Regions from separate parts of the Nocardioides exalbidus genome, predicted to be linked through region 4. Evidence: predicted binding sites of a transcription regulator. Region 4 holds the regulator's gene; each other region holds the start of a gene.
The links. The regulator LexA, encoded in region 4, represses DNA repair genes until DNA is damaged. The targets are predictions, from matches to a motif close to TCGAACANNTGTTCGA.
Positions count from the first base shown of each region.

Region 1: a site for LexA is predicted at 2,498-2,513, ahead of BLV76_RS11325 (alpha-ketoglutarate-dependent dioxygenase AlkB). Genes of this name have one in related genera too.
Region 2: a site for LexA is predicted at 2,752-2,767, ahead of BLV76_RS13435 (HNH endonuclease signature motif containing protein). Genes of this name have one in related genera too.
Region 3: a site for LexA is predicted at 1,703-1,718, ahead of BLV76_RS19410 (HNH endonuclease signature motif containing protein). Genes of this name have one in related genera too.

Region 1 is NZ_FNRT01000002.1:2,301,152-2,305,889, reverse strand. It holds gene BLV76_RS11345 (DNA repair helicase XPB) at 1-121, shown strand, start outside; gene BLV76_RS11340 (oxygenase MpaB family protein) at 202-1,086, shown strand; gene BLV76_RS11335 (HD domain-containing protein) at 1,083-1,676, shown strand; gene BLV76_RS11330 (GntR family transcriptional regulator) at 1,692-2,414, opposite strand; gene BLV76_RS11325 (alpha-ketoglutarate-dependent dioxygenase AlkB) at 2,526-3,146, shown strand; gene BLV76_RS11320 (SRPBCC family protein) at 3,133-3,840, opposite strand; gene BLV76_RS11315 (FAD binding domain-containing protein) at 3,841-4,686, opposite strand; gene BLV76_RS11310 (xanthine dehydrogenase family protein molybdopterin-binding subunit) at 4,683-4,738, opposite strand, start outside.
Region 2 is NZ_FNRT01000002.1:2,733,374-2,738,111, forward strand. It holds gene uppS (polyprenyl diphosphate synthase) at 1-456, opposite strand, end outside; gene BLV76_RS13430 (hypothetical protein) at 508-1,107, shown strand; gene BLV76_RS13435 (HNH endonuclease signature motif containing protein) at 1,164-2,561, opposite strand; gene BLV76_RS13440 (cysteine hydrolase family protein) at 2,864-3,532, opposite strand; gene BLV76_RS13445 (GNAT family N-acetyltransferase) at 3,587-4,156, shown strand; gene BLV76_RS13450 (DUF4240 domain-containing protein) at 4,159-4,500, opposite strand.
Region 3 is NZ_FNRT01000002.1:4,001,849-4,006,586, reverse strand. It holds gene BLV76_RS19420 (winged helix-turn-helix transcriptional regulator) at 1-6, opposite strand, end outside; gene BLV76_RS19415 (MFS transporter) at 58-1,440, shown strand; gene BLV76_RS19410 (HNH endonuclease signature motif containing protein) at 1,829-3,148, shown strand; gene BLV76_RS22260 (hypothetical protein) at 3,333-3,839, shown strand; gene BLV76_RS19405 (nuclease-related domain-containing protein) at 4,004-4,738, opposite strand, start outside.
Region 4 is NZ_FNRT01000002.1:615,931-620,668, reverse strand. It holds gene BLV76_RS03340 (ATP-dependent DNA helicase) at 1-78, shown strand, start outside; gene BLV76_RS22765 (DivIVA domain-containing protein) at 60-545, opposite strand; gene BLV76_RS03330 (sulfotransferase family 2 domain-containing protein) at 545-1,267, opposite strand; gene BLV76_RS03325 (NAD(P)/FAD-dependent oxidoreductase) at 1,336-2,553, opposite strand; gene lexA (transcriptional repressor LexA) at 2,672-3,394, opposite strand; gene BLV76_RS03315 (LysM peptidoglycan-binding domain-containing protein) at 3,706-4,065, shown strand; gene BLV76_RS03310 (hypothetical protein) at 4,250-4,738, shown strand, end outside.

The sequences.
Region 1 (4,738 bases), 1.7 Mb from region 4:
CACGGTCGTCTCGCGCGACACGGTCGACGCCGACTTCGCGCAGAACCGCCAGCGGTTCCTCGCCGAGCAGGGCTACGCCTACCGGATCATCGACGCCGGGGACCTCGCCGCCGAGGCCTGACCTCCCCTGCTGCGTCGCCAGCAGGGGAGGTACGACGTCAGCGACCACGCCCGCGTGGATCACACCGCTAGCCTCGTGGAGTGACCCTCCGAGACCGCATCGGCGCCGAGATCTTCCGCAAGGTCGCGGGTCCCGACGGTCCCCGCCAGCGCGAGCGTGTCCACGGCACCCCGGGACCGCGCTGGTTCGAGCCCGGCTCGCCGATCCACCGCGTCCACGGCGACGCCTCGATGTTCGTCGGCGGCATCCGCGCGATCATGCTCCAGTCGCTGCACCCCGCGGCCATGCAGGGGGTCGCCGACCACTCGGGCTACCGCGGCGACATGTGGGGCCGGCTCGCCCAGGTGTCGACCTACATCGCGATGACGACCTTCGGCGCCGAGCGCGACGCCCTGCAGCTGATCCGGGCCGTGCAGCGGGCACACGAGTCGGTCGTCGGCACGATGCCCGACGGGACGCCCTACGCCGCCTCCGACCCGCACCTGCTCGGCTGGGTGCACGCCGCCGAGATCGACAGCTTCCTCCGCGCCCACGACCGCTTCGGGCACCGGCCGCTGGTGGGCGCCGAGCGCGACGAGTACGTCGCCCAGGCCGGGGTCGCGGCCACGCACCTCGGCGTGCTCGATGCACCGCAGACCGAGGACGAGCTCGCCGCCACCCTGGCGTCGTACGCCCCCGAGCTGCGTGGCACCGACGCGGCGCGCGACGCGATCCGCTTCCTCGTCTGGCACCCCGACCTGCCACTGGCGGCGCGGCCGGCCTACCTCTCCCTGGTCGGGGCCGCGGTCTCGCTGACCTCCGAGCACGAGCGGCGCGAGCTCGGGCTGCCGCACCCGCCGATCCTCGACGGCACCCTCGACCGCACGGTCGGTCGTGCCCTCGGCACGATCTCGACCAGCGCCATCCGGTGGGCGATGACGTCGGGGCGGGAGCACGCGCAGTCGATCGAGGACGCGCGGGCGTGAGCCTCGCCCACGACCTGTCGCAGCGCTGGCCGCTCGGCGACCACCTCGCGCTGCGCGACGAGCTCCTCGGCGCGTGGGACCGCGACGGCTACCACGACCTGCTGCACCTCACCGAGGTCATCGACCGCCTCGACCTCCTGCGGTCGGCCGGCGCCGGCTTCGACGCGACGACCGTCGCGCTCGCGGCGTGGTTCCACGACGCGGTCTACGACGGCACCGCCGACGACGAGGAGCTGTCGGCGCAGTGGGCCGAGCGCGCCCTCCCGGTGCCGTACGCCGACGAGGTGGCGCGGCTGGTCCGGATGACCGTGCACCACCGACCGGGCGACGACGACCCGGCGGGCGGCGCCCTGAGCGATGCCGACCTCGCGATCCTGGCGGCCCCGCGCGAGCGCTACGACGCCTACGTCGCGGGCGTGCGCGCCGACTTCGCCCACGTCGAGGATGACGACTTCCGGGTCGGCCGGGCGCTCGTGCTGGACGACCTCGCCGCCAAGCCGTGGCTCTTCCACACGCCTCAGGGCCGCGCGCTGTGGGAGGCCGACGCGCGCGCGAACCTCACGCGCGAGCTCGAGGAGCTGCGCGCGTGAGGCCGGACGCTGGGGTCAGCGGTCGGTGAGCGACTGGTAGACCGTGAAGCGGTCGTGCCGGTAGCAGGTGCGCGAGACCTCGACGATGCGTCCCTCGGAGACGGCGCGGCGCGAGTGGCGCAGCACGGGGTCGCCTTCGGCGATCTCGAGGACCGTGGCCTCCTCCGCGCTGGCGCGGTCGGCGCTGATCGAGTCCTCGACCTCGGTCGGACGCAGGCCGCGTGCACCGAGCGCCTCGTAGAGGCTCGTCGGGGTGCCGTGCTGCAGGAAGCCCGGGAGCAGCACCTCGTTGAGGTAGGCGTCCTCGACGCACACGATGGCCTGGTCGGCACGGCGCAGCCGGCGCCAGTGCAGCACCGGGTCACCGGGCGAGATGTCGAGTGCGCGGGCGACGCCCGGACCGGCCTGCTCGACGCGGGCCAGCAGGGTCTGGGACTCCGGCAGCATCCCCCGGCGACGGATCTCCTCGGTGAAGGAGGTCAGGCGACCGGCGGTCTTGGGCGGCTGCGCGACGAACGTGCCACGTCCCGGGATGCGCTCCAGGAGGCCCTCGGCGACCAGCGCGTCGAGCGCCTGTCGGACGGTCATCCGGGCCACTCCGAAGCGGGCGACCAGCTCGCGCTCCGACGGTGCCGCGGAGCCCGGGGGCTGCGCCTCGATGAGGCTGCGGACGTGCTCACGAACCTGGACGTGCTTCAACGCCCGCTGGCGCGGTACGACGAGGTCCACAGGTTCCATAGCAAGTCAGGTTAGGACTGGGCTGGACCAGGTGTCACTACATTGAGGATTCCTTCGATAAACACTCGACGGAACCCGGAACTTCGAACGCCTGTTCGACGATGGGTTACGATGCCCGGTGTGGACTTCCAGTCGTCCCTCTTCGCCGATTCCACCACGGATTCCGTGGCGCTCAGCCCTGAGCGTCGGACGCTGTCGCGCGGAGCGTGGATCGACGTGCAGCGCAACTGGCTGGCCGACCCGGACGCCGCGTTTTCCGCACTCGTCTCCGACGTCCCGTGGCGGGCCGAGCGCCGCGAGATGTACGACCGGGTGGTCGACGTGCCCCGGCTCGTGCACACCTACCTCGGCGGCGACCCGCTCCCCCATCCCGCGCTCGAGCGCGCCCGCGACGAGCTGAGCACCCACTACCGCGACGAGCTCGGCGAGCCCTTCGTGAGCGCCGGTTGCTGCTACTACCGCGACGGCCGTGACTCGGTCGCGTGGCACGGCGACAACCTGGGTCGCGGCCGCACCGGGGACACGATGGTGGCCATCGTCAGCGTCGGCGACCCGCGCCGCCTCATGCTCCGGCCCCGCGGTGGCGGTGCGTCCGTCTCGGTCACGATGGGGCACGGCGACCTGGTGGTGATGGGCGGCTCGTGCCAGCGCACCTGGGAGCACGCGGTTCCCAAGGTCGCCCACGCCGGGCCCCGGATCTCGGTGCAGTTCCGCCCGCTCAACGTCTTCTGAGCAGCCGCCTGACCACCGCGAGGCCGGCGAGCGCTGCCAGCGCGTGCTTCCAGTAGGACCTCGCGATCACCGGCAGCACGGCGCTGCCGAGGTCGAGCGCCTCCGCCTCCCGCGGCGGTGCGGGAGGCGGCCGGTGCTGCGCACCGGGAGGGGGCGACGGGGGCGGGGCTGCCAGCTGCTCGGGGGGTAGGGCAGCATCCACCCCCGCCGCGGTCCCCGGGTCAGGTGGGGCGGCTTCGGGAGTCGGCTCGGGTGCGGCGAGGCGCTGCTCGAGGCAGGCCACGAACTGACCGAGGAGCTTGTCGGAGACGTCCTGCATCACGCCGCGGCCGAACTGGGCCGGCTTGCCGGTGATGGCCAGGTCGGTGTCGACGGACACGTCGGTCGCGCCGCCGGCGTCGGTCATGACGACGGTCACCTTCGCCCCGGCCGTGCCGTTGCCGCGCTTGTCCTTGCCCTTCGCGTCGACGACGAAGCGGTGCTCGGCCTCGTCCTTCTCCACGAAGGTGCCGGTGCCGTTGTAGAGCAGGGCGATCGGGCCGAGCTTGACCTTCACCGACCCGGCGAACGACTGCTCGTCGGCCTCGGTGACCTGGGCGCCCGGGAAGCACTCGGCGACGGAGGCGATGTCGTTGAAGTGCGCCCACGTCTCCTCGACGCCGATCGGGACGGTGAACCGGTGGTTCAGCTCCATCTACGCACCGGCCGCCTTCAGCACCGCACGACCGGTCAGCACCCGCGCGAGGTGCTCGCGGTAGTCGGCCGCACCGTTGAGGTCGGAGGGCGGGTTGGTGCCCTCGGCAGCCAGCTCGGCCGCGGCGCGTACGCCGTCCTCCGTCGCGCTCGCTCCCACGAGGGCGGCCTCGGTGGCAGAGGCCCGCAGCGGGGTGGACCCCATGTTCGTGAGCCCGATCCTCGCCTCGTCGATCGAGCCGCGCACGGTCGCCGCGACGGCGACGATCGGCCACTGGTGGGCGACGCGGACGAACTTCTCGTAGTGCGCGCCCCAGCCGGTGTGCTTGGGCACCCGGACCTCGGTCAGGATCTCGTCGTCGCCGATGGCCGTCTCGAAGAGGTCGACGAAGAAGTCGGACGCCTCGACCGTGCGGGACCCGCCCGGTCCGGCGATCACGAACTGCGCGCCGAGCGCGAGCGCCGGCGCGCCGAGGTCACCCGCCGGGTCGGCGTGCGCGAGGGCACCACCGAAGGTGCCGCGGTGCCGGATCTGCGAGTCGGCCACCTCCGCGGCCGCCTTCGACAGCAGCAGCGCGTGCTCCTTGACGAGGTCGTGGTCACGCACGTCGTGGTGGGTGGTCATCGCCCCGATCACGATGGCGTCGCCGTCGTCGCGGATGCCTCGCAGCGAGGAGATGCCACCGAGGTCGATGACGACCTCCGGCGCGTTGAGGCGCATCCGCAGCACGGGCAGCAGGCTCTGGCCACCGGCCAGGATCTTCGCGTCGTCCCCGTGCTCGCCGAGCGCGGAGAGTGCCTCCTCGACCGACGTGGGGGCGAGGTAGTCGAACTCCACCGGGATCACTGGGCTGCTCCTTCTCCGGTCACGGGGGCCTGGTTGGGCGCTCCCTCGTCGA
Region 2 (4,738 bases), 2.1 Mb from region 4:
CAGGACCGCCGCCCGGATCCCGGCGACGATGTCGCCGCGACCGTCGTACCCGATCGCCAGCGTCACGTGCGCGTCGCGACCAGCGGTGGAGCGCTCGGCCCGGCGCAATGCGCTCGCGACCGCGTCGGGCAGGAGCGAGGTGTCGCCGCTGACGTGCAGCGCCCAGTGCTCCGTGCGCTCGACGATGGCCGGGAGCACCTCGCGGACGAGCTCGAACAGGAATCCGACCTCGGTCCCCGAGCGCTTCCGGATGTTGTCGGCGGAGAGGACGTAGACCGTGAGGTGCTCGATGCCTCGTGCCTCGCACCAGCCGAGCAGGTCCTCGACGTGGTCGGCGCCCCGCCGGTGCCCGTCGCTCGCGTTCGCCAGCCCGGCTCGCCGCGCCCAGCGTCGGTTGCCGTCCATCACCACGCCGACGTGGGTGGGCATCGTGGTCGTGCCCGCGGTCCTGGTCACGAGGCCATCCTGACCACAGGGGCTACCGTCGCTCAAGAGATCGGAGCTGACATGGCACGGGAGCTGCAGAATCGGGTCGTCGACCTCATCGAGGAAGTCACGGGTACGACGCTGGAGCGCGAGGTCGCGCCGACGTGGTTGATGCGTCCCGGGGCAGCGGAGTGCGGAGCTGTCTGGCCGGTGATCCGGGCCATCTACTCCGACCTCACCGATGGAGCAGTGCTGCCTGATGTGATGCCGGCCCGAGAACGCCGGAGCATCGATGGCGTGCTGACCGCGGACGACGGAGCGAGTCGCATCGTCGAGATCGACGAGGCCCCACACTTCACACCTCCCCGGGCAAGGACCTTTGCTCACTACCCGTCCGCCACCCGAACGGCCTTCGAGCAATCCGCCTGGGCCGAGGGCTCATCTCGGGGGACGAGGATGAGGGGCGGGGGATTCGGAAGGCCGACGCCACCGTTGTTCCCGGAGGCCGGAGGGAGACACCTGCAACGCGCCTTTCGCGACAGCCTGGCCGACCTGCTTCCGTCCGAGCACGGATGGTTGCCGACCTTGCGAGTGGGCGACTTCGAGGTGAAGGAGTGGCTGTTCGATCCAGACGCAGAGGCCAGGATGGCTCAGTTGCTTGAGACCAAGGGGATTCACTGACACCGCGCGTGCCTGTGACCCCGCCGTCGTGGTGACCGGCGGGGTGCAGGGCGGTGTCATGGTCGTGCGGGCTCGACCGGGGTGGTGCCTGATCGGTCGCGTCTGAACTGGTGTCCGTGGGGGCTGGTCCACTCGAAGACGCCGGGCGCGGCCATCTGGTAGCGCCAGCTGGTGAAGGTCTTGAGTCGGTGGTGGGAGCGGCACAGGCAGGCGAGGTTGTCGGACCGAGTCGGACCCGGTTGGGATCTGCCTTCTGCATCAGCGTCGTGGTCGTAGGCGGTGATGTGGTCGATGTCGCAGCCCCTGGCTGGTCTCGTGCAGTGCGGGAACACGCAGGTGCGGTCGCGCAGGATGACCTGCTCACGGATCCGGTCGGGGATGTCGTAGCCGGGTGCGGTGAGGTTGTGGTTGAGGTCGATGACCGGCTTGATGGTCACCGTCGTGCGGGAGTCGGCGCACCACGACTGGAGCTGTTCGAGGAGGAGGAGCTTCTGCCGGTTCTCCATCCGTCCGGTGGGACCGAACACCATCGTCTCCTCGACCAGGTCTGCGTCGAAGTGGGCGTGGAGCACGACCTCGCGGGCCACGGGGAGGTCGTCCTTCCGGTCGTCCTCGGAGGGGGCCGCCGTAGCGTCCTGCGCGTGAAAGAGGTCGAGGGCGGTCTGGGTGCGGGCGAGGTTGCCGAGGGCCTTGGCCCGCCGGACGTCGAGGGTCTCGGTGGAGCCGAGGGCTTTCTGCGTCGCTGCGTCGCGCGCGAGGGCGTGGTCGAGGTCGATGCCGTCGGCGAGGTCGAGGTCGGCCTCGACGTGGATGGTCCCGGCGAAGTGGACGTCCTGGTCGTGCACGGTGACGTGCCGCGGGTCGACGTACAGGTAGCCGTCCTCCGGATCCGACGCGGGATCAGGTGCAGCGAGCTGGAACCGCTTGATGGCTTCTTGGACGAGGCGGTCGAGCTGCGCGACACCGACCTTGCCGGCGACCGCACTGACTTGGTCGTCGACCCAGCTCGCGGCCTCCCGGGTCAGCGAAGGAACCGCGTGGATGGTCGCTTCGGCGACCGACCGCGCCCGCCACGCCGGAACCATGCCTGCGTGCACCTGACCCCACATACGCGGGAGACGGTGGCGGAGCTCGAGGGCGTGCCCGATCAGCTTCTTCGCAGCGGTCGTGCTGGTGCCGAGCACGGCGCCGAGCTCTGCGACACAGAACTCCGCGACCAGCGGGCAGCCCTCGCCCGCGATCGGCTCCTCATGCTCGGAGCCGGGGGTGGTGAACGCGGCGGCCAGGTGGATGGACTCGGGTGGGTGGAGATCAGCCCACCGGGCGGCGAGGTCGAGCTGGCGTGCGGCGGCGGCGTTCTCGGTGTCGCGCTCGGAGCGAATCGAGGCGAGCAGGGCGGAGGCGGTGAGGTCGTCTACCTCTGCCGCTGAATCCGTTGCCAGCGCTTCACTCATGTGTTCGATTGTAGGCGTTGGGTCCGACAGCGGCGATGGTCGGAGACGCGAGGTTCGGTCAAGGGATGGTCTGGTCTCGTGACGGGCGCGGGGCGCCCTCCTCGACCAACGGCGGCGGTGGGGCGGGGATGCCTGGGTTTCGACACGCTCGCTGGCGCTCGCTGCTCAACCAGCGGCAAATCCGCCCTTCTCGACCAGCTGCGCGGCGATGCTCAACCAGCGGCAGGGCGCGTCCTTCTCAACCAGCGGCGCTGCTCAGCCAGCGGCCAGCTGTCGCCATGGCCCCATGCCGAGCTCCTGGCCTACGAGCTCGCGATCAGCCCGAGCACCTCCGACGTCGGGCGGACGTCGCCGTAGGAGCGGTAGACGACGTGCAGGGTGGCGTTGTGGTCGGCATCGCGCATCGCGGCGCAGGCGTCTGCGACGAGGACGACGCGGAGCCCGGCGGCGCTGGCGTCCCGCGCGGTGTGCTCGACGCAGACGTTGGTGACGGTGCCGGTCACGACGATCGTGTCGATGCCGCGGTCGGCGAGCAGCCGGGGGAGCTCGGACGATCCCGGCGTCCAGGCGCTCCGCGCGGTCTTCTGGACGACGAGGTCGCCCGGCGCCGCGGCGAGCGACGGGTCCAAGCCCTCGGCACCCGACACGGCGTAGGCCTCCGCCACCTCGTCGCCGAAGAACTCCCGGTCCTTGGCGCTCGGCTCGGCGTGTCCGGGCACGACCCAGGCCACGACGCCGCCGGCAGCGCGCAGGGCGGAGGCCAGCTCGTTGACGCGCGGCACGATCCCGCGGACGTACGCCGACTCCCTCACGAAGAACGGCACGACGTCGACGACCACGAGCGCCGTGCGCCGCGGGTCGAGGTGCTCGTAGGCGTGCCGGCGCCCGCGCCGGGCCTCGTGCCGGGCGTACTCCCGCTCCTCGATCGCCCACTGGTGGTCGAGGACCGGGTCGAGGTCGCTGTCCGGCACGGACGCGAGGCTACTGCCCCGAGATCGTCCGCATCGTCCTCTAGCGTGCGAGGCATGACGACGTACACGACCCGGCTCCTCGGCCCGGACACGTGGGACGACTTCGCCACGCTGGTCGAGGCGAACAACGTGGTGTGGGGCGGGTGCTGGTGCATGGGCTTCCACCCCGAGGGCTTCACGGGCAAGGCGTCGGAGCACCGCGCGGCGAAGGAGAGGCACGTGCGCGAGGGCACGGTGCACCAGGTGCTGGTGTACGACGGTGGGGCGGCGGTCGGCTGGTGCCAGTTCGGCACGCCCGACGAGCTGCCGAACATCAAGAACCTGAAGGCCTACGAGAAGGACCTCGTCGAGCTCCCGACGTGGCGGATCGGGTGCATCTTCACCGGCAGCAAGCACCGGGGGAGGGGCGTCGCGCGGGCGGCCGTCACCGCCGTCCTCGACGAGATCCGGCAGGCGGGAGGGGGAGTCGTCGAGGCCTACCCGGAGCAGGTGGACGACCGCAAGCCCCAGCGCGGGGCGTACCTCCACACCGGCCCCGAGACGCTCTACGAGGACCTCGGGTTCGTGCGCGACCGCCGGATCTCCAAGTGGCGCTGGGTCGTGCGTCGCACGGTGGAGGGCTGACCTCAGGACCGCGGCGGCACCACGGCGTCGAAGAAGCGCTCGCCGAGCCCGCAGCCGGACCTCGCGTCCGGGAAGTCGCGCAGGCGCTCGGGGTCGGCGAGCACGGCCTCGTAGGCGTCCTGCCCGTGGGCGATCACCCAGCTGCGGTAGTCGGTGCCGAGGTCCGAGCCCAGGCCCAGGCTCGGGAGGCAGATGTCGTCGGCGACCGGACTGATCGACCGGAGCTGCCGGTTGAGCCGGTGGAAGGTCCGGTCGAACTCCGCGACGTCGTCGCGGGCAGCTGCGCGAGCACGTCCTCGAGCACCGCGCCCTGCAGCTCGTCGCCGTCCTGGGCGATCGCGCACGTCTGGTGCACGACCTCCCAGAAGTCCGTGAGCTCGCCGCCGCGACCGTCGCAGTAGGCGGGGAGGCCGCCCTCGACCCACGGGTCGGCGGTGACCGGCTCGACCGGTCCCGACGCGCAACCCGTTCCCAGTGCGGCGACGAGCACGAGCCCGGTCCACGCGCGTCGCACCCGCGCTCCGTCCCCCGACATGCGCCTCATCCTGCCAGCAGCGGCCGGTTGCTGGCACGACGCCGGCA
Region 3 (4,738 bases), 3.4 Mb from region 4:
TGCCATGGAGCGATGCTATCGTGCTTTGGTCTGGTCAACGAACCAAAAGGAGTGACCGTGTCGCCTCGCCGCACCCTCGCGACCGCCTCCCTCGGCACGGTCGCCGTCCTCGTGGCCTTCACCGCACCGCTGGCCAACTTCAACGAGACCGTCGCCGGGCTCGGTGCCGGACACCGCGGTGGCACGTGGGTGCTGAGCTCGATGAGCATCGGGCTCGGTGCGTTCCTGCTCACCGCCGGCCGGCTGGCCGACGACTACGGACGCCGGCGCTGGTTCGTGCTGGGCTCCCTGCTCCTCGGGCTCGCGTCGCTGGCAGGTGCCGCCTCCACGGACGTGACCGCCTTCGTCGCGTCCCGCGTCGCTGCCGGTGCCGGCGGCGCAGCCGTGGTCGCGGCCGGGCTCGGGATGATCGCCCACGCGCATCCCGACCCCCTCGCCCGTGGCCGTGCCACCGGGGTGTGGGGTGCGAGTGTCGGCGCCGGCATCGCGATCGGCCCGCTGCTCGGCAACTACCTGAGCTCGCTCCACTCCTGGCGCGACGTCTACGTCGTCCTGGGCGTCGCCGGCCTCGCCCTCGCGGTCGCCGGTCGGGGATGCCCGGAGTCGCGCTCGGACCACCGGGCCAGGCTCGACCTCGCGGGTGTCGTGCTGATGGCGCTCGGCACCGCGTCGCTGCTCGCCGGGCTGACCGAGGGGCGCGCCGGGTGGGCGCGTCCGGTCACCGTGGTGCTGCTGGCAGCCGGCGCGGCGATGCTCGTGGCGTTCGTCGTCGTCGAGGGCCGCTCGACCCATCCGATGCTCGACCTCGGCCTGCTGCGCCGCCCGGCCTTCCGCGCGGTGAACATCGCCGGCCTGGCCACGGGTGCCGGGATCATCGCGCTGATGTCGTACGTCTCCGGGTTCGTGGGCTCCGCCCTCGGCATCTCGGCGACGACCGCGGCCTGGCTGATGCTGGCGTGGTCGCTGCCGAGCGTCGTCACGGCGTTCGCGGCCCGCCGGCTCCCGGAGGCGTGGAGCGGTCGTGCGCGGATGTCGGGTGCCCTCGCGGTCATCACCGTGGGGCAGCTGCTCGTGCTGGGCGTCGGCACCGGGAGCGGCCCGGCGAGGTTCGTGCCCGGCCTGCTGCTGGCCGGCGTGGCGACGGGCGTCCTCAACGCCGCGATGGGTCGCGAGAGCGTCGCGAGCGTGCCTCCCGGCCAGGCGGGCCTCGGCAGCGGGGCCAACAACACCGCCCGCTACCTCGGCTCGGCGCTCGGCGTCACCGTGGTCTCGGTCGTCGCTGCTCCCGCCGGCGCCGTCACCGCGCAGGGCCTGGTCGACGGCTGGCACCGCGCCGTCCTCGTCACGGCGCTGGTCTCGCTCGTCGGGGCCGTCGGCGTCGCGCTGCTCGGCGAGCGGGCACCGCGACCCCAGCCTGCGAGCGTGCTGTCCGAGCGGTGAGTGGGACAGGTTCCACGCCGCGTCCCCGCTCGCGGGCCCTTCAGGTCGATCGTCCCCTCGTACGTCCCCGGCCTCGGCCCCTTCGCGAGCACGAGGTGCCGCTGTGCCGCGGTAGCGTACGCCGTGGTCGGTGCGGACAGCGTCGCTGACGAGAGGGCGAGGCCGGTCATGACGGTGCGAAGCGAGCCTCGACACCACTCCGGTTCTTGACGATCCCTGAACCCCTCCCGCCAGCGCGGATGTCGGACTCAAGGGATAGAATACGAACATAGTTTCGAGCCGCCGAGCTCGGGTCCTTCCTCGCCGATGACGGCTGTACACACCTCAGAGACACAGACCCTCCACCTGTAGTCGACGCGCCACGAGGGCGCGGAGAGGTCTGTTTTCCGTGAGTGCCATCCCCGCCGAGGACGACGCCGGCCAGTGGCGTGCGCCTGGGGTCGACGCTCCGGCGTCAGCACCAGTGACGTCCTTGGCGGTCGCTTCGCTGCTGCGGCGCCTCGATGGTGTGCTGGACGACCTCCACGGGCTGTCACTGGCCGGACTGTCGGACGCCGACGTCACCGAGCTGCTGGACGCCACCACGACCGCATCCAGCCGTCTCGCTGCGATGCAGTGCGCCACAGCAGCCCAGGCCGACGACCGCCGCCTCGGTGAGCCGACTGGCGCACGGCACACCCATCACTGGTGGGCGCGGCGCAGCCGACTGACCCGGGCCGAGGCCGGCCGGCTGGTGCGCCTCGGGCGCGCCCTCGCGACCGAGACCCACGCACCCACCGCGGCTGCGTTCGCTGCCGGCGACCTCCGGGTCGACCAGGCACGCAAGATCGTGGATTCCGTGGACGCCCTCCCGGCAGCACGGGTCGACGACGAGATCCGCGCCAAGGCCGAGACCATGCTGCTCGGCCTCGCGCGCCAGCACGACGCCCGCGACCTGACCCAGCTCGGGAAGCGGATCCTCGACACGGTGGCCCCTGAAGTGGGGGAGTCCCACGAAGCGGCCGCCCTCGCCGCCGAGGAAGCCCGTGCTGCCGCGACCGCTGACCTCACCGTCTACGACGACGACCACGGCTCCTCCCACGGCACTTTCACCATGCCGACCACGGCGTGGAAGATGCTCCAGCGCCACCTCCTCGCCCTCGCCAACCCCGCCCGCCACACCGACCAGCAGCTCCGCGACGAGACCGGGGCCCTGAAGCCGCTCCGGCGCCGCCTGGGCGAGGCGTTCGTCGAGTACGTCGAGCGATACCCCGCCGACGCCACCCCACAGACCGCCGGGGTGAGTGCCACCGTCGTGGTCACGATGACCCTCGAGCAGCTCCTCGGCGAGCAGGCAACCGCGCTGCTCGACGACGGCACCCGCATCTCCGCCGGCCAAGCGCGCAGGCTCGCCTGCGAGGCCGGGATCATCCCTGCCGTTCTCGGGGCCGGATCAGTGCCCCTCGATCTCGGGCGCAGTACGCGGCTGTTCACCAAGTCCCAGCGCATCGCCCTCGGCCTGCGCGACGGCGGTTGCACCGCCCGCGGCTGCGAGACCACCGCCTCCGGGTGCCACGCACACCACGACGACCCTTGGGCCAAGGGCGGCCGCACCGAACTCGCCTCCGGCCGACTCCTCTGCCCCCACCACCATCGGCTCGTTCACGACTCTCGCTACTTCGTGACGACGCACGCCGACAACACCCTCACCTTCACCATGCGGACGTGAGGAGAGCGTGCTTCGACTTCAGCCGAACGTCTGGGACTAGACGTCAGTCACGCTTAAGAAATGCGCGGCACCCCGCCGCGTGTCGGGATTGCGTCGCTCACTCGGCGAGACTCGATGTTCTGCTTCAGACTGGTGATCCCGGATCGTCGCGTACATAGCTGTTTCGACGCAAGATCGTGAGCTCATGCCCGGCATGCCAGGTCACCGCACGGAACTGGAGGACTCGGTGAACCAACACTTCGCGAAGGCAATCGGCGGACTTCTCATCATGCTCGTCGCCACCGGCTGCGGAGGCGCGGGCAGCACAAGTCCTGAACCGAGCGAAGACGCGACCTCCAGTGGGACACCGTCACCGGCTCCGACCGAGACGCCAGAACCGGTCGCATCACTTCGCGATGTCTGTCCCGAGATCGAGGCGCCGCTACTCGCGGACGACGAACCACTGATCCCCACTTACGACACGCTAGAGGCGATGAGTAGTGCCGCGTTGGACGGGCTGATCAATGGGGACACCGAGACCAAGAACGCGGTAGAGCCCTTCATCGACAGCTTGGCACCGGTGAAGGATCACGTCCGGACGGGAGGCGTGACTGGCACGATGTCAGACAGCGAGGCTGCTCGAACGCTCATCGACGCTCTCGATCAGCTGGCGGTTCGCTGCAAAGCTGCGGGCTCATCTGCACTTCAATGAATCGGCGATCCCAGCCAGCGTCATAAGAGTGACTCCGAGTGGCTCGCCTGCCGTAGCGTCCCCGGCCGATCGGCTCCACAGCTCTCGGCGAAGGTTTGGCGACTGCCGGACATCGCTCGAGCGTTGGCCTGGCAAGCCCATTCCGCCGCTTGGCCTGTTCACCGTCACGCCGACGGCAGGGCGCTTGCTAGCTCGCGGTGCACTCGTTCTATGGCGTGAACGTCGAGGTCGCCGGGTGACGTGAGGGTGGATTGCAGGCGTTTGGGCCACAAGACTTGGACGTCGCGTGTGGTGAATGCGCCGCCGATCAGCGGCCAGTCGGCGTCGACGAAGCACAGGACGCCGTGCACGGGGATCTGATCACCGACGACTGTGCGGACGACGTCGACCTGCTTGAGGACTCCGTCGACCAGCTTGGTGCAGTCTCGTCGGCCGACGATGAGCCGTTCCACACGTGGGCGCAGGAGCCCGCCCTCGACCCGAAGGCGTGGGCGTCCGCTGTACCGCTTCGCGTCGATCACGTAGACGCCCGTGGTTGTGACTGCGAGGTGGTCGATGTTCGCTCGACTCTCGGGGATGCGCCGGTCGTGAAGGACCCGGCACGCCTCGGACTGCAGCGAGTTCAGGCGGCCACCGAGGCGCTCTTCTACGACGGCTCCGGTGTCCCACGCCGTCGTGGATGGTGGGTCGTCGCTGAGGGCCAGGATGAGACCGCCGAGTTTCGGATGCTTGTCACGGATGCGTTTCTCTCGCCCCGCCTTGCGGCGTTCGAACTCGCGCCGCGCGGAACTCCCCGCCTCACCGATATCAACGTCGAGGTCTGGCTCAGGCAGATCGTGGTCGTGGGTCACGCAGCGGATGGTCTTGGTCTCGCGCTCGTAGACGGCTTCAGTCTTCGC
Region 4 (4,738 bases):
CCGCCGATGTGGTCGACGACCGACCCGGCGCTGGTGCGCCAGGCGCTGTCGAGGCTGGGTCAGGCGAAGAGCGCGTAGGCGATCACGCCGACGACGACGAGGATCGCGACGAGGATCAGGTAGAGGGCGGGTCCGCCCGAGCTCACCTCGGTGATCGCGGACGACCTCGTCGGCTCGTACGACGACCGCGCGGGCGCCGCCTGCGGCTGCGGCGCCGACACCGGCTGCGGGGCGGCCTGCGGATGCGGCTGCGCCTCGGGCGCGGGTCCGGGGACCGGAGGCGCCTGCTCGGGCGGCGCGCCTCCTGACGCGCGTCGGGCGGTCTCCGCGGCGGCGAGGTCCAGCCAGGTGTCGACCTCGCCGATGTCGTACCCCTGGCGCAGCCGCACCGGGGTGAAGCGCAGGTCAGTGATCCGCTCGGCGCCGAAGCGCGGCTCGGCGAGCTCGAGGTTCTCGAAGATCAGGTCGATGGCCTGGTCGACCTCCTGCATGTCGTAGCCCTCGCGCAGCGAGGTGGTCGAGAAGCGCGGGCGGTCGAGCGTCATCATGCCTCCACGTCGGTCGGGTAGCCGAAGAGCTGGTAGTCGCGGCGGTACATCCGTGCCACGAGGTCGCGCAGCTCGGCCGACACCTGGCGGTCGCGGCCGCCGGGTGCGGTCTGGTTCTTCGGAGCGGTGGGCACGGCCGGCGCCCCGATCCGCTCGCACACCTCGGCGAAGTCGCGGTCGAAGGTCTCGAGCCGGCCGACGAAGTCGACGCGGTTGAGGTCGATCATCCGGCTCTGGAGCGTCAGGTGCTGGTCGGTGCCCGGCACCGCGCCGAGGTCGTGGGTCGCGGTCCACGCGGCGAACTCCTCGATCACCTGCATCCGCGCGTGCGTCGCCGGGTCGAAGTCGTAGTAGTTGTTGTCCACGACCTTGTCGTGCCACGCCGACACGAAGCGGTCGAGCGGGTCGCGGACGAACGCGAACGTGAAGTAGTCGGCGTACGACTCCCACGGGTAGCGGATCCGCATGGCGTGGTCGACGTCGAGGACCACGCCGTTGCTCTCGCAGTGGTGCCGGATCGTGCGCGTGGCGACCTTCGCCACGCGGTACCAGACGAACCGGTGCGAGTGGCTGATCGTGAGGTTGTACGCCAGGGGGCTGAGCCAGCCGGACTCCTCGCCGGCGGTCGCGAGCCGGTCGAGCTCCGCCTCACCGGGCGGCGTGAGCCGGCGCCGGTTGCCGGGTCGGGTGCGGAACAGCTCGGGATCAGGTCGCGACATCGCCGCTCAGCCTAGGCGGTTGAGCAGCCCCGCGTGGAACGAACGAGGCGCATCGAGACCCCGACCGGTCAGCCGAACGCGATCCGCCCTCGCAGCGCCTCCGGGTCGGCGACCGGCTCGTCCTTGGTCTCGGCGATGAGCTCGCGCGCCTGGTCGACGCTGTCCCACACGTTCCACAGCAGCACGCCGCGCACGTGCCCGGACTTCAGGTAGTAGACGACGCCGGTGCCGACCTCGCCGTCCTTCCAGTCCTCGACCAGGTCGAGGTCGCTCTTCGTCTCGCCGACGGCCTCGTAGCCGTGGTCGAGGATGTCGGACCAGAAGAAGGGCGTGTAGTCGTAGGTCTCGTCGCTGCCGGTCATGGCCTTGCCGGCGGCCTCACCGGACTTCTCGGCGTGGTCGACGTGCTCGACGCGACGACGGCCGAGCAGCGCGTCGTCGTACGCCGCCACGTCGCCCGCGGCCCACACGTCCTCGGCGCTGGTGCGCAGGTGCTCGTCGACGACGATGCCGTTGTCGACCTCGAGCCCCGCAGCGTCCGCCAGACCGGTGCGGGGGAGCACCCCGACGCCGATGACCGCGCCGTCGGCAGTGATGTCGGTGCCGTCCTCGAGGCTGATCCGGACGCCGCCGTCCTCCTCCTGCCCACCCTCGACCGAGCCGTGCACGATCGTGACGCCCTTGTCGGCGAAGGCCTTGGTCAGCGTCGCGGCCAGCGCGCGCGGGAACATCTGCTCCTGCACGTCCTCGAGGTCGAGCACGAGCGTGACGGTCACGCCGTTCTGCACGAGGGCGGAGGTGATCTCCGACCCGATGTAGCCACCGCCGACGACCACGACGTGGCTGCCCTCCCCGGCGAACGCGCGCAGCCGCTCGTAGTCCGCGGCCGTGCGGTAGTAGACCACCCGCGGGCCGGGGTCGATGCCGAGCACGCGCGGCTCGGCGCCGGTGGCGAGCAGCAGCTTGCCGTAGGACACCGACGTCCCGTCAGCCAGGCGTACGACGTGCGCGCCCGGATCGATCTCCGTCACGGTCGTGTCGGTGACCAGGTCGACCGCGTCGTCCTCGTCGAGGTCGCCGGCCAGGTCGGAGTCGGCGAGCGTCTTGTCGTCGTCGAGCCAGAGGTCCTTGGACAGGTCCGGGCGGTAGAGCGGCCTCGCGGGCTCGGACCCGAGCACGGCGATCGTGCCGCCCCCGTCCCCGGACCGGATCCCCTTCACTGCACTGGCAGCGGTGACGCCTGCTCCGACGATGACGTAGTCGTACGACTCCTTGATGGCGCTCATCTGGCCATCGTGTCCGGCGGATACGGCCGTTTCAACGCACGAACGGGTGGACACCCGTGGAGGTGTCCACCCGTGCGATGGTTGAGCAGGGCGCCCCGCGCCCGTGTCGAGACCCAGCTCAGATGCTGCGCAGGACCGCCGTCACAACGCCGAGGATCGTGGCGTTGTCACCCGGGATCGGGTCGTACGCGGTGTTGTGCGGCAGCAGCCAGACGTGGCCGTCCTTGCGCTGGAACGTCTTGACGGTGGCCTCGCCCTCGATCATCGCGGCGACGATCTGGCCGTTCTCGGCCGTCTGCTCCTGGCGGATGACGACGTAGTCGCCGTTGCAGATGGCCGCGTCGACCATCGAGTCACCGGAGACCTCGAGGAGGAAGAGCGTGCCGTCGCCGACGAGCTGCTTGGGCAGCGGAAAGACGTCGGTGACCTGCTCCTCGGCGAGGATCGGGCCACCGGCGGCGATGCGGCCCACGACGGGGATGTTGACCGCGGTCGGCGAGACGTCGCCGATGCCGGTCTCGTCGACGCTCGACTCGTCGCCGCTGGAGATCGAGCGACGGGCGGCCATCACCTCGGGCAGGAACACCTCGAGGGCGCGCGGACGGTTGGGGTCGCGCTTGAGGAAGCCCTTGCTCTCGAGCACGCGCAGCTGGTGGGCGACGCTCGAGGAGGAGGTCAGGCCGACGGCCTGGCCGATCTCGCGCATCGACGGCGGGTAGCCCTTGGACTCGATGGAGTCCTTGATGGTCGCGAGCACGCGCTGCTGGCGCGGGGTCAGGCCCGTCGCGTCCGGGGGACCGTCGGGCATCTCGATGACGTTCTTGTCGTCTGACTTGGCCATCTGTGGAACCTCTCGACGCATGTCTGGACGGGCTGGTGGTGCGACTGCCGGACCAGGCCGGCTGTGCGAGCACCGTAGCCCGAACCGAGGGGCGTGATCAAACATCTGTTCGAAGCCGCGTGTCGCGCGAGACCGGTGGCGACACGCCGAACATTTGTTCAACAGGGGTCTTGCATCGTTCGAACACGTGCTCTAACGTCGTACACCTGTTCGATCGAACGTCTGATCGACAACCACCCACTGTCGGTGGCTGTCGCTAGACATTCCTCCGACAACTTCCACCCGGCTGATCTTCCCCAGGAGGCCACACCATGAGCACCCTCAGCCTTTCTCCGGTCTTCACCGCCAGCCCCGCCACCGCTCGCCCGCGTTCGACCGTGCGGCTGACGCGACGTGGCCGGCTCGTCGTCTTCCTGACGTCGCTCTTCCTCGTCCTCGGCGTGGCGATCATGCTGGCCGGCGGTGCCGTCGGCACCGACTCGGCCGGCCAGCCCGTGCCGACCGAGGTCGTCCAGGTCGCCCCCGGCGACACCCTCTGGGGCATCGCCAGCGACATCGCCACCGAAGGTGACGTCCGCGGGATGATGACCCAGATCGAGCGGCTCAACGCCCTCGACTCCGCCAGCCTCACGGCTGGCCAGAAGCTCCGCGTCCCGGTCGTCACCGAGTAGGCGCAGAGGCCTCCATCAGCCGCTTCGACCCCGGCTGGTGGACCAAGGGGAAGGCGAGGGGCGGGCCATGTGCCCGCCCCTCGGCGCATTTCGGTTTGTCCACAGGCTTTGCCGACGCACTGGTTCGAGACGCTCCGTCATGGGTAACTTGACTGCGTTCAACGCTCTCGGGAAGGCCCACTCGATGCACGTACGCCGCGCCCTCGCGCTCGCCCTGGTCGCACCCCTGCTCCTCGCCGGGTGCTCCGACGACCCCGAGCCCAAGCCGAAGATGCCGGAGACGTCGACCTCGACGCCCACGGATGAGCCGACGGAGACCGAGACGCCTGAGGCCGAGAGCGCGGAGGAGTTCATCCGGCGCTGGGTGAAGGCGGGCGACGAGATGCAGGTGACTGGGGACACCGCCGAGTACGACGCCATGACGCCAAAGTGCTCGCCTTGTCAGGCGTTCGTCGACAACGTGAGCGAGGTGTACGCCGCCGGTGGAAGCGCCGAGTTCGCCGGTTCGACCATCGTGAGCATCAAGCAACTCGGCAAGACGCCTCCCACCTTCAACCTCACGAAAGATCTACCCGACACGGTCATCTCGCGACCGGGTGAGGCCCCGGAAACCCTGCCGGGAGGGCGCACCACGCTGAGAGTCACGCTTGGCAAGGCATCGGGCAATTGGGTC